2 regions of the Thalassospira sp. GB04J01 genome follow, and region 2 is predicted to be linked to the other one. Evidence: predicted binding sites of a transcription regulator. Region 2 holds the regulator's gene; the other holds the start of a gene.
The links. The regulator HrcA, encoded in region 2, represses chaperone genes, less so after heat shock. The targets are predictions, from matches to a motif close to GTTAGCACTCNCCNNNGGNGAGTGCTAAC.
Positions count from the first base shown of each region.

Region 1 (6,310 bases), on a different contig from region 2:
TAAACGATGCGGCAATATTGTCGGCATCGATGGTGTCGGGAAGACGGAACGACCGCTTGAAACTACCATATCTGCGTTCAACAACGCGGGCACCTTCATTGCTTTCACGGGTGGTTTTCTTCTCCCCCGTGACGGTCAAAACACCTTCGAGAACCGAAACATCGACATCACTTTGTTCGACACCAGGAAGTTCGGCCGACAGTTCAATATGATCGTCGGTTTCATGGACGTCGATCCGCGGGCTTAAAAACGATTGCACATCACCATCCACACCAGAAGCGGCTTTGGACGGCACGGCACGATCCCCAAAGATCGAACCGATCACTTGGTCAAAATCGCGCCCGAAACCACGGGAAATAAGGGTGAAAGGATCGGCAGCAATCGGCGAAGAAGAAAGACGACGTGCGGATCCATTAAGGTTCTGAAGTCCAGTCATAATAACCCTCCATTACAGACGAGTATCCTTGCGTCGGCGGTCCAGACCAGGCTGCAACCGTGACGCGTATCAGGGCACCATGCCCCTTTGCCTCCTTGAGATAGATCGGGTGAAAATTTCCGCAAGTCGCCAGATGCATTTTTTTGATCTTTTTTTGATTTTTCTCCGCTGGCATTCCATTCCTTGGAAAAACTGACTTTGGGACTGGCGGAGTCTACGGCCAAAGACTAGCTTCACCCCATTGCATGGCGGGTTCCCCGCCGCCTCCCCTATATCAAGGATATTCCATGAGCACTTTATTCTCGCCCCTGTCTTTGGGGAAACTGGCCCTCGATAATCGCATCATCATTGCGCCGATGTGTCAGTACTCCGCTAACAACGGTAGCTCCACCGCATGGCACGACATGCATCTGGGCAACCTTGCCCAATCCGGCGCAGGACTTCTGATCATAGAAGCAAGTGCGGTCGAACCCGAAGGACGCATCACCTACGGCGATCTTGGCCTGTGGGATGACACAACCGAGGCCAGTCTTGATAAAACCATCAAGGCCGTGCGCAGCCATTCCGACATGCCAATCGCCATCCAACTGGCCCATGCCGGGCGCAAGGCATCCTGTGAAAAACCATGGGATGGTGGCGCTGCCATCGATCCTGACCACAAGAACGGCTGGCAGGTTGTTGCTCCGTCTGCAGTCCCGTTTAAACAGGGTGACCCAACACCCGAAGCCCTTTCCAAGTCACGCATGGCCGAAATTGTTCAAGCCTTTGCCGACAGTGCAAAGCGCGCCCTTCGCATCGGGTTTGAGGCCATCGAACTCCATGGCGCGCATGGCTATCTGCTCCATCAGTTCTTGTCCCCACACTCAAACAAGCGCGATGACGAATATGGTGGATCGCTTGAAAACCGCATGCGTTTTGCCCTCGAAGTTTATGACGCAGTCCGCCGCGAAGTCGGCACCGACTTCCCGGTCGGCATGCGCATATCGGCCAGTGACTGGGTCGAGGGCGGCTGGGACATTGATCAAAGCGTTGAGTTGGCAAAGGCCCTCAAAGCGCGCGGATGCGACTTTATCCACGTCTCATCAGGCGGCCTGCATATTGATCAGAAAATCCCGCTTGGCCCAAACTATCAAGTCCCATTTGCCGATCGCATCAAATCGGAAACAGGCATCACGACAATTGCAGTTGGCCTGATTACCGAGGCCGAACAGGCAGAAGCCATCACCTTTACCGGCCAAGCCGATGCCATCGCCCTTGCGCGCGGTATTCTGTATGACCCGCGCTGGCCATGGCATGCGGCTGCAACACTGGAGGCCGAAGTCAAAGCCGCCAACCAGTATTTGCGGTGTCAGCCACGCGCATTGAAAAAGCTGTTTGGCTAGCCTTTTAGGCGCGATCAAGACAAAGCCCTGCCGCAGATTGCGGCGGGGCTTTTCTTTGTTTTAGGGCCAAGCACAAAAGACACAAAAGATAAAGAGGCCCCGCAAATGCGAGGCCCCTTCCGTAGCAAATAGGTCGGTTGGTTGGTAAGGCTTAGAAGCCCATACCGCCCATGCCGCCCATACCACCCATGCCACCCATGTCAGGTGCGCCGCCGCCAGAAGATTTATCTTCCGGTTTATCAGCGATCATGCATTCGGTGGTGATCAGCAGACCAGCGACCGATGCTGCGTCCTGCAGGGCAGTACGAACAACTTTGGCCGGATCGATGATGCCAGCTTTGACGAGGTTGGTGTATTCGCCTTTCTGGGCGTCATAACCAAATTCAACGTCATCCTGCTCAAGCAGTTTGCCGGCAACAACCGCACCGTCAACACCTGCGTTCTGAGCAATCTGGCGAACCGGCGCCTGAAGCGCACGGCGAACGATGTCCACACCGATGGTCTGGTCGTGGTTTTCGCCTTCAAGACCTTCAAGCGCACGGACAGAGTACAGCAGAGCCGTACCGCCACCAGCAACAATGCCTTCTTCGACAGCAGCGCGGGTTGCGTGCAGGGCATCGTCAACGCGGTCTTTACGTTCTTTAACTTCGACTTCCGAAGCGCCACCGATTTTGATTACGGCAACACCGCCTGCGAGTTTCGCAAGACGTTCCTGCAGTTTTTCACGATCGTAGTCAGAAGTGGTTTCTTCGATCTGAGCGCGGATCTGGGCAACACGTGCTTCGATCTGTGCTTTCTCACCAGCACCATCAACGATGGTGGTTTCTTCTTTGGTGATGGTGATCGATTTCGCGGTGCCGAGCATGTCGAGCGTAACGGTTTCAAGTTTGATGCCGAGATCTTCGGAAACAACCTGACCACCGGTAAGAACGGCGATGTCTTCAAGCATTGCTTTACGACGGTCACCAAAGCCCGGTGCTTTAACAGCAGCGATTTTCAGACCACCGCGCAGCTTGTTGACAACCAGAGTTGCCAATGCTTCGCCTTCGACGTCTTCCGCAATGATAAGAAGCGGCTTGCCCGACTGAACAATAGCTTCAAGAAGCGGCAGCATCGGCTGCAGCGAAGAAACTTTTTTGTCGAACAGAAGAACATAAGGATTGTCGAGATCTGCAACCATCTTTTCAGGATTGGTTACGAAATACGGCGACAGGTAACCACGGTCAAACTGCATGCCTTCGACAACGTCGAGTTCAGTGTGCAGACCTTTGGCTTCCTCGACGGTGATAACACCTTCGTTGCCAACTTTTTCCATGGCTTCAGCGATCATGTCGCCGACTTCACGGTCACCGTTTGCCGAAATGTTACCAACCTGTGCGATTTCATCGCGGCCGGTTACTTTACGTGCACGGCTCTGGATCGATTCGATGACTTTGGTCGTCGCAAGATCGATACCGCGTTTCAGGTCCATCGGGTTCATGCCCGCAGCAACAGATTTGTTGCCTTCACGCACGATCGCCTGAGCCAGAACCGTTGCAGTGGTGGTGCCGTCACCCGCCATATCGGCGGTACGTGAGGCAACTTCACGCAACATCTGTGCGCCCATGTTTTCGAACTTGTCAGAAAGTTCGATTTCTTTGGCAACGGTAACACCGTCTTTGGTCACGCGCGGTGCGCCAAAGGACTTTTCGATAACAACGTTACGACCTTTCGGGCCGAGCGTCACCTTGACAGCATCTGCCAGGATATCGACACCACGCAGCATTTTAGCGCGTGCATCGGTAGAAAACTTTACGTCTTTAGCAGCCATAATATTCTTTCCTCTCTATGAGACGGATGAACGTGGACATAAATCACCCAAAGGGCTGACTTATTCCATGATGCCCATAATGTCGGACTCTTTCATGATCAACAGCTCTTCGCCGTCAACCTTGACTTCGGTACCTGACCATTTGCCAAACAGGACTTTGTCACCTGATTTGACGTCAAGCGCGACGACAGAGCCGTCATCTTTACGCACGCCAGAACCCACAGCGACGACTTCGCCTTCCTGCGGTTTTTCTTTCGCGGTATCCGGAATAATGATGCCACCGGCAGTCTTGGTGTCGGACTCGACACGACGGACCAGGACGCGATCATGCAGCGGACGGAACTTCATTTTAGACAACTCCGTGTTAAAGCTAAAGGCTCGTTTAAAACTACGACTAACCGGGATGAGCCCGTATTAGCACTCACCCCCGGCGAGTGCTAACAGGATGTATTGGAGTGAGTGATTTTTGTCAATAGGATTGGCGTGTTCGTCGCAAAAATATCATGAATTCCGCGACATTGGCCCAAATCGGGCCTTGGCTGCCATGGTGCCGCCACAAACAGCATGGGCCAGCCCGATAGAGGTATCACGCGCCACCGCAATGCGCAAAAGGCAATAATGTGGCACACAATCACGGGTTCAGATCAGCGCGGCGTGAAATACCGATCCATCAGGTCTGGCTCATCAAAATGCCGCCGCCCGACAAACGCCGTTGCATGATGCCCCCATTGTCGCATGGCACCGGGTTTCTCAACCCCCATCGGCCAAAGTAAAATCCATTCCAGCCGTTCCGTGCCGGGTACAAATCCGTCCTCATCAAAAAAGCTGGCCGTGCCCTGCCCGTTTTGTAGCTGCAACTGGCTCAAGTCCTGTACCGGACGAAGGGATGCGTTTTGCCTGATCATATTACCAGCCATTGTGTCAGCCTGGGCATCGGTCAGTTTCAGAAGATAGTGGCTGGTTTCATCGATCCACAGAACAGGCTGCTTCAAGATCGATTGATCAACATATCCCGCGGGCATTTCCGCCGTTTCACGAATGTCGTTGTCCTCTGGCGCAGTGATTCGCTGCAAAGTTTGGCTCGGAAAGAACATGTGATAACAGCCGCAGCCATGGATCGTATCGCCGATCAACGGCGTGCCATCATCATCAAGGGTAACCCGCCAAACCAGCGCATCAAAATGCCCGGCCAGAATATCAAACCGGCTGGTAGCAGGGCGCTCCGGGAACCAGATTTCATAAACGATTTGCGGCCGCCATTTTCCGGCAAAATATGTATGGCTCAGGCGATAATAGATATTTGGATGATCTGTATCGACGACGGCCAAAGCATCACGCGCGGGCAAGGTCGGCTGTCCAACCTTGTCACTCTCACTTCCCGTTCTCACCCGAAAAACCGGCGCATAGGCCAGCACCAGTTTTTCAAGCTCGGCACCCGTTGGCTGCAACAAACCAAAGGCATCCCGTGCAATGTCGCTAAAACCGTCATCAGTTTGGTCGGGTACTAAATAGTCGTACCACGGTCCCGACGCCGCAATATCCGCGCTCCTTTGCTCAAAACTTGCAAAGTTCTCCTGCTTCCATCCTTCATATCCGAAATAGGCCGCGAAGGCTGTTATCGGATACAGACCCGCGATGCGCTGAAAATCAAGATAGTCATCAGGCACAAATACCGCCGCAGACAGCACCGGATACTGATCGGGCATCAGGGACGCGGCCATCGTGTTGGCACAAGCCTCAATCTGATCAAATGAGATACCTGATGCAACTGGAAGGTTGGCCATTTCACTTTGTCGTGCGTCGCGATCAAGGCCACGCATCTGTGCGATAAAGTCCCGCCAACGATCCGGTTGATCGACCTGCCCGTCACCATCTTCATCAAGCTGGCGCGCCAATAAAACAGAGTTCCGGTTGGCCCGAAGATATGCGAACCCGGCAACCGGTGAAGCCGACGCGTTCCTCACACCGTTTTGGGCGACCAACGCATCAATATACGCAAGTTGCGCATCACACGATAACGTCGCCAGATCGCCTACTGGGCGCGTGCCTTGTGCGCATGCCGCAAGAAGGGCTGGTAAAAAGACCACAAAAACAGCAAACCCACGCCGCATCACACGTCTCCATTCGGTTACCAACGTACCGTACGACCATCACGGTCTGACAACAATGATTAGGGTAAGGACCTATTAATTTGGTTCCAACTTTATTCTTAAGCTTAAATACGATAGGTCGTTTTGTCTGGTTTTCGTGTTACTTTAAAATGGTTCGACCGCAGCATCTCAGGCCTTAACAATGAAGTTTGAAGCCCTCGACATCCCGGACGTAAAACTGCTTTTTCCTAAAAAGTTTAGCGACGAACGCGGGTTCTTTTCGGAAACCTATAATCAAACGACCTATGCCGATGCCGGAATTGTCCAGTCTTTCGTTCAAGACAATCAGTCGTTTTCACGTGAACCCGGTGTTTTGCGCGGCCTGCATTATCAATGCACACCCTATGCGCAGGACAAGCTTGTGCGCGTTGCTCATGGACGCATCCTCGACGTTGCCGTGGACATTCGCGCAGGGTCCAAGACTTTCGGGAAATGGGTAAGTGCTGAAATCAGTGCGACAGAATGGAACCAGATTTTGATCCCATGTGGGTTTGCCCACGGCTTCGTAACGCTCGAACCCGACACCGAGGTT
Region 1 is NZ_CCDX020000018.1:43,221-49,530, reverse strand. It holds gene AMM48_RS18895 (Hsp20/alpha crystallin family protein) at 1-436, opposite strand, end outside; gene AMM48_RS18885 (NADH:flavin oxidoreductase/NADH oxidase) at 724-1,818, shown strand; gene groL (chaperonin GroEL) at 1,970-3,628, opposite strand; gene groES (co-chaperone GroES) at 3,689-3,976, opposite strand; gene AMM48_RS18870 (hypothetical protein) at 4,273-5,739, opposite strand; gene rfbC (dTDP-4-dehydrorhamnose 3,5-epimerase) at 5,921-6,310, shown strand, end outside.
Region 1: the regulator HrcA is predicted to act here: its motif matches at 4,042-4,070, upstream of groES (co-chaperone GroES).

Region 2 (6,310 bases):
CGTGAGCATCGGAAGCGCAGCGACCCGCCATTTGCAGGCCAGCATGGGACGAAGATCAGCGACCTTAAAGGCCGAGCGCTTCGCGTTGTTTGGCAAACAGCTCCTTGCAGCCTTTTTCGGCCAGCGCGAACATCTGATCATACGCTGCACGATCAAACGGCACGTCTTCTGCTGTTGCCTGCACCTCAACAATGCCACCATTTCCGGCCAGAACAAAGTTGGCATCGGCCCCGGCATTGCTGTCTTCGGCGTAATCAAGGTCAAGAACCGCGTTGCCGTTATAAATGCCGCATGAAATGGCGGCGACCGGCTGGGTCAGCGGGATTTCCTTAATCAGGCCAAGGCGACGCACACCCTGAAACGCCAGATGGGCGGCAACATAGGCCCCCGTGATTGATGCAGTGCGCGTGCCGCCATCGGCCTGAATGACATCGCAATCAAGGCGCATCTGCATTTCGCCCATGGCCTTCATATCGGTCACGGCCCGGATCGAACGCCCGATCAAACGTTGGATTTCCTGGGTCCGGCCCGACTGACCACCGCGCGCGGCTTCGCGGTTCATACGCGAGTCCGTCGCACGTGGCAGCATGCCGTATTCCGCCGTGATCCAGCCCTTGCCAGAATTGCGCATCCAGCCCGGCACCTTGTCCTCGACCGTTGCCGTACAAATGACATGGGTATCGCCAAATTTGATCATGCATGACCCTTCGGCATATTTCGAAATGCCGGTTTCAATCGAAACGTCGCGAAGCTGATCTTGGGTACGGCCGGATGGGCGCATGGGGGAGAACCTCTTGTTTGTCTGTATGGCACGGGTCTTGGCGACCAACGCGAATAATCTGAAATTTCGCCCAAAGTAAGATGACACCCGCCAAAGGTCCAGCAGTTTCCCCGTGATATTTGGCGCGATTCGCATTGCGCTTTGACAGGTTTTGAAACTAAGTACTTGATTGATGGTACCCTTGCGCTTCTCACTGCAAATCCGGTGCGATTGACGGTTGGACTTGGGCTGACTAAATTCGTATCACCTTTTGACGCAATCTTGCGCAAACTATGGTCACACACAGAAAATGGCGCATTTCGACGACACCCTACTTGGCGATATGAACGTGCGGACACGCGAAGTGTTCCGCCAGATCGTTGATGCCTACGTCGCAACTGGCGAACCCATCGGGTCGCGGTCGATTGCGCGACGGATGTCTGAAAACCTGTCGGCGGCGACCATTCGCAATGTCATGTCCGACCTTGAAGACATGGGATTGCTGGTGGCCCCGCATGTCTCGGCTGGACGGTTGCCCAGTGAAAAGGGCCTGCGTCTGTTTGTAAATGCCTTGATGGAGGTCGGTGACCTTCCCAATGCCGAACGCGATCAACTGACCAAAAATTGCGAACAGGCCGGTTATTCGCTCGATCAGATGTTGGGCGAGGCCACCACCATGTTATCGGGGCTGTCGCGCTGTGCCGGGCTTGTCGTGGCGCCAAAAACGGATGGCTTGCGGCTCAAACAGATTGAATTTGTTGGACTTTCGCCGGGCAAGGTTCTTGCTGTCCTAGTGTCGCAGAACGGCAACGTTGAAAATCGAATCCTTGATGTTCCAACAGATTTGCCCGGTTCGGCATTGACAGAAGCCGCGAATTATCTAAATAGCCGGTTGGCTGGAAAGACTCTTGACGATGCGCGCCTGCTGATCACCGAGGAACGCGATCAGTTGCGCCAGGAACTTGATGACCTTTCAGCCGGATTGATTGATGCAGGCCTTGCAACATGGGCCGGCGGGATCAAGGGATCGTCCCTGATTGTTAAGGGCCAATCCCAGCTGTTGGAAAATATCGATACGATTGAACAGCTTGAATCCGTGCGCCGCCTGTTTAACGTGCTTGAGGCCCGCGATCAGATGATCGAACTGCTCGATGTGACGACGGACGCCCAGGGTGTTCAGATTTTCATCGGGTCGGAAAACAAATTATTCGGTGGATCGGGCCTTTCGATGGTGATTTCGCCCTATCAAAACGCCGAAGGCAGCATTGTGGGCGCAATCGGGGTTGTCGGACCAACCCGGATCAATTATGCCCGGATCATTCCGCTGGTCGATTACACCGCCAAACTGGTCGGTCGACTGATTGGATAAATCGCGGCGCTGCGTGTCAGGCCGCACTAACGTGAAAGTACATAGGTTAGCCATGTCGGAAACCGCAAAAAACACCCCGGACGATCTGCACGATGTAAATGCAGAGCAAGCCGCAGCCGAAGATATCGCAGCAGAGGCGAACGCGGCTGAGCACGAAGACGTCGTGATCGAAGATCCGATCACCGCCCTTGAAGCCGAAGTTGCCGAACTGAAAGACCGCCTGTTGCGCCAGGCCGCCGAGGTGGAAAACACCCGCCGCCGCGCCAAAAAGGATGTCGAGGACGCTGGCAACTACGCAATTACCAAATTTGCCCGTGAGCTTCTTGACGTTGGGGATAACCTGCGCCGCGCCCTTGATGCTGCTGGCGACACCTCCAATGCCGATCCGGCGATGAAAACGCTGTTTGAAGGCGTTGAAATGACCGAACAGACGCTTCTCAAGGCGCTTGAAAAGAACGGCGTTGAAAAGCTTGAACCGCTTGGTGAAAAGCTCGACCCGAACAAGCATCAGGCCGTGTTTGAAATGCCGAACCCGGACTATCCGGACGGGCATGTCGCACAGGTCATGCAGGCCGGTTATATGCTCAAAGGTCGCTTGTTGCGCCCGGCCATGGTCGGTGTCACCAAAAATCCGGCTGCTGAGCAAGCGCCCAAGGACGACACCCCGGGCGGGAATGTCGACACCTCGGCCTAAGCACGACAACACCAAAATAAACCGGTTTTAGCGGATCGGGTTTATCAACGGCCCTGCCAGACAGACTTGGCGGGGCCGTTTTGAGTCCAGACGCACAGAGATTCCCGCCTTTCGCGGGAATGACGTACTCTCTCAAGACGGTTACTCTGAATCCCTCTACAGTCGCCACGCCCGCGAAAAACATTGATTGCCAACCCGACAGGACACCTCCCCATGCCACTTCGTCCCGACCTGATTGACATCCTGCGCGATGAGGCCGCCCCGATTGTCATTCTGACCGGGGCTGGCATTTCAAAGGAAAGCGGGCTGCACACATTCCGCGATCCTGACGGCATCTGGGCGAAATATGATATTTCTGACGTCGCCACCCCCGACGCCTTCACGGCCAATCCCGATCTGGTCCATCATTTTTACAATGACCGGCGCACAGCCCTTCTGGATTCAAATATCCAGCCCAACGCCGCCCATCATGCACTTGCCCGGCTTGAAACCGAATGGCCCGGTGATGTTTTGCTGGTCACCCAGAACATTGATGATCTGCATGGCCGGGCCAGATCAAAAAACCTGATCCATATGCACGGCGAACTGCTTAAAATCCGCTGTAATCACTGTGATCTTCTGACCGCATGGGCAGACGACCTCGCCAAGGAAACTGTTTGCCCGTCGTGTGGCAAGGCTGGCGGCCTGCGTCCACATGTCGTCTGGTTTGGCGAAATGCCGCTTGAGATGGACCGCATCTATGCCGCCTTGGGTGATTGCGGATTGTTTATGTCGATTGGCACATCGGGCAATGTCTATCCAGCAGCCGGATTTGTTCAGATTGCCCATGAAGAAGCCGGGGCCGAAACGGTCGAGCTCAACCTTGAACCCAGCACGGGTGCCACCCTGTTTGACCACAGCACCTATGGCCCGGCAACAGAACTGGTCCCCGCCCTTGTCGATGCGCTTTTAAAAAGCTGACCTTTAGTCTCCGACCAGTTCGCGAAATTTTTGCTCCCCTTCGGCACTGAACCGGACAATGCGCGACTCGTTCATACGCCGCGCCCAACCCAAATCATAAAACCGATCCAGCAACGCCGCCCCGAACGATCCAGCTAGATGCGATTGTCGGGCACTCCAGTCCAGACATTCACGGCATAACGGACGGCGATTTTGGCGCAACGCCGCCAGATCGATGCCAAACCCGTTGGCAAAATCCACCCCGGCATCGGTCAGAGCCACTCCATTCAAATCGGTCTTGATAAGCTTGCGTTTTGACAGACCGTCAAACAGCGCTACCCCCATATCCCCCGCCAAATGGTCGTAACACACCCGTGCGCGACGCAATTCGGGGTCTTTGGGGCCGGTACGCACCCGGTTATGCCCGACCCGATTGGCAATCCCCATCATGACTTCAAGCGCCTCGACAATATCGGGACCAGACAGCGTGAAATAACGATGCCGCCCCTGCTTGCGCGGGATCACAATCTGTCCGGCTTCAAGCTTCGCCAGATGCGAACTTGCGGTTTGCGGCGTCACCCCGGCTTCCTGTGCCAATTCGGTTGCGGTTAATGCTTTGCCGCCCATTAAGGCGGTCAGCATATTTGCGCGTGCCGGATCGCCAAGCAATGCGGCCACGCGGGCAATATCGGGTCCTTCTTTCATAGTTCGATGATAATCGAATGATGAACGTCGGGCAACAAAGCCAAAGGTGTGATGTGAAAAAGCGGGCAGAACCGATATCTGCCCGCTTCATCGCATTTTGATGCCAGATGCATCGAAGGGATAGCGGCCTTAGTGCGACAGCCCGGACCCGCCAATCGCAACGATGTTGAACGGCAGTCCCTCAACCGTGATCTCGCCTTTATCGGCAAAGCTTTTGGCATCGACAAGGCGCACAAGATTGTCACGCGGGTCGGTCACGGCAATAACGTCACCGGCAACTGCAATGCGGGGCCGCGGATCGCGCCAATGCCCATCCTTGCTATAGGGCTTGGTAATCTGCTGCGAACGAATAATCTTGCCATCCAGAACATCCACTGCATGCAGATAGCCATCTTCTGTAAAGACATAGGCAATCGTCACCTGTGCCGGATCAAGCGCGAAATGGACATAGCGCACAGGCAAATCAACCAACCGGAATGGAGCATCTTCGGTTGGCTCAATCACCACCAGCTTGTCCGCACCATAATCACCAAGGAAGAATTGCATGGCTTTGCCGCCGGCCAAATGGCCCACACGTCCGTTTGGCATATCTTCGCCATAAGACAGCATCTTGATCGTTGGCGTATCGTTGCCGCTCAGTTGGGCAGTAATCACCCCTTCTTCGCAGCCAAACGCCACAATCCCGGTCGAGTATGCTTCGCCGTGAAGCCCGGTGCAGGTGTGAATATCGCCAACCTGTTTGCCCGCCGGGTCGACAACCTTAAGCCCAAGACGCGGCGGCAAGCTGCCCGGCTTGGTTTCAACCGCAAGATTGGGTTCGGAAATAAGATAGTAATCGCCCATCGGCACCACGACACCATGATGGGGTGCGGTCGCTTTCACGTCACCATGGGCAGAGCTCCCCGCAAGAAGGCCCTTTTCATCAAAGACTTTTGCAACGCCCTCTCCGTCAAAGAACATATAAAACGCGCCGTCATGGGGAACCGCATGAACCGGCCGTTTACCGTTAATGCCAACCGGCAGCAACGCCGCATCCTGAATGTCGATATCGGCGTGATCCCCGTGGGAGAAAACCTCAATCCCGCTATCGATCACCGCCACGGCATCATGATCCATTTGAACTGCGGCCAGAGTCTTTCCACTCTCGCTTGGCACCAGATGGGTCACATAGCCCGTGGTGTCAAACCGCTCGATAACCGCCTTTTTCTCCAGATCAACAACGGTGACGCCGCCCTCTTTCTGGTCGGTAACAAAAAGACGCCATGCCTGCCGCGTTTCATCGGCAGCCTGTGCGGTTGATGTCCCTAAAACGGGCATCAAAACCGCGCCGCTCACCATGGCGACGCGCGCAATATTTTTGAACAAAAGATGCTCCTATTGAATGTAACGTTATAACATAACACTCAATACAATCCTTTGTCCTTCCTGTCCATATCGATAGTTCGATGCCAATCGAAGCATTGACTGCAAACAATCGGTTATCTGTTCTGAATTGTATCCAGTCCGGAGAACCACATGACGCCGTCAAAACCATCCCTGCCACTTGAAATCGGTTTGCTGGCTGTCCTCGCCCTGCTTTGGGGGTCGTCATACCTGTTCATCAAAATCGCAGTAACCGACATCCCGCCAATCACCCTGATTGCGATCAGGGTTGGCGTCGCATCGCTCTTTCTTTTTGCCGTCATGTTGTGGCGCAACCAACATTTCCCGCGAAACGGCAAGGTTCTTGGCATGCTGTTGATCCAGTCAATTTTCAACAGCCTCGGTGCCTGGACCATTCTTGCCTGGGGCCAGCAACATGTCGAAAGTGGTCTTGCAAGCGTGTTGAACTCGACATCTCCGG
Region 2 is NZ_CCDX020000009.1:223,545-229,854, reverse strand. It holds gene rph (ribonuclease PH) at 65-781, opposite strand; gene hrcA (heat-inducible transcriptional repressor HrcA) at 1,071-2,129, shown strand; gene grpE (nucleotide exchange factor GrpE) at 2,182-2,823, shown strand; gene AMM48_RS08285 (NAD-dependent deacylase) at 3,037-3,783, shown strand; gene AMM48_RS08280 (winged helix-turn-helix domain-containing protein) at 3,787-4,467, opposite strand; gene AMM48_RS08275 (metallochaperone AztD) at 4,597-5,832, opposite strand; gene AMM48_RS08270 (EamA family transporter) at 5,983-6,310, shown strand, end outside.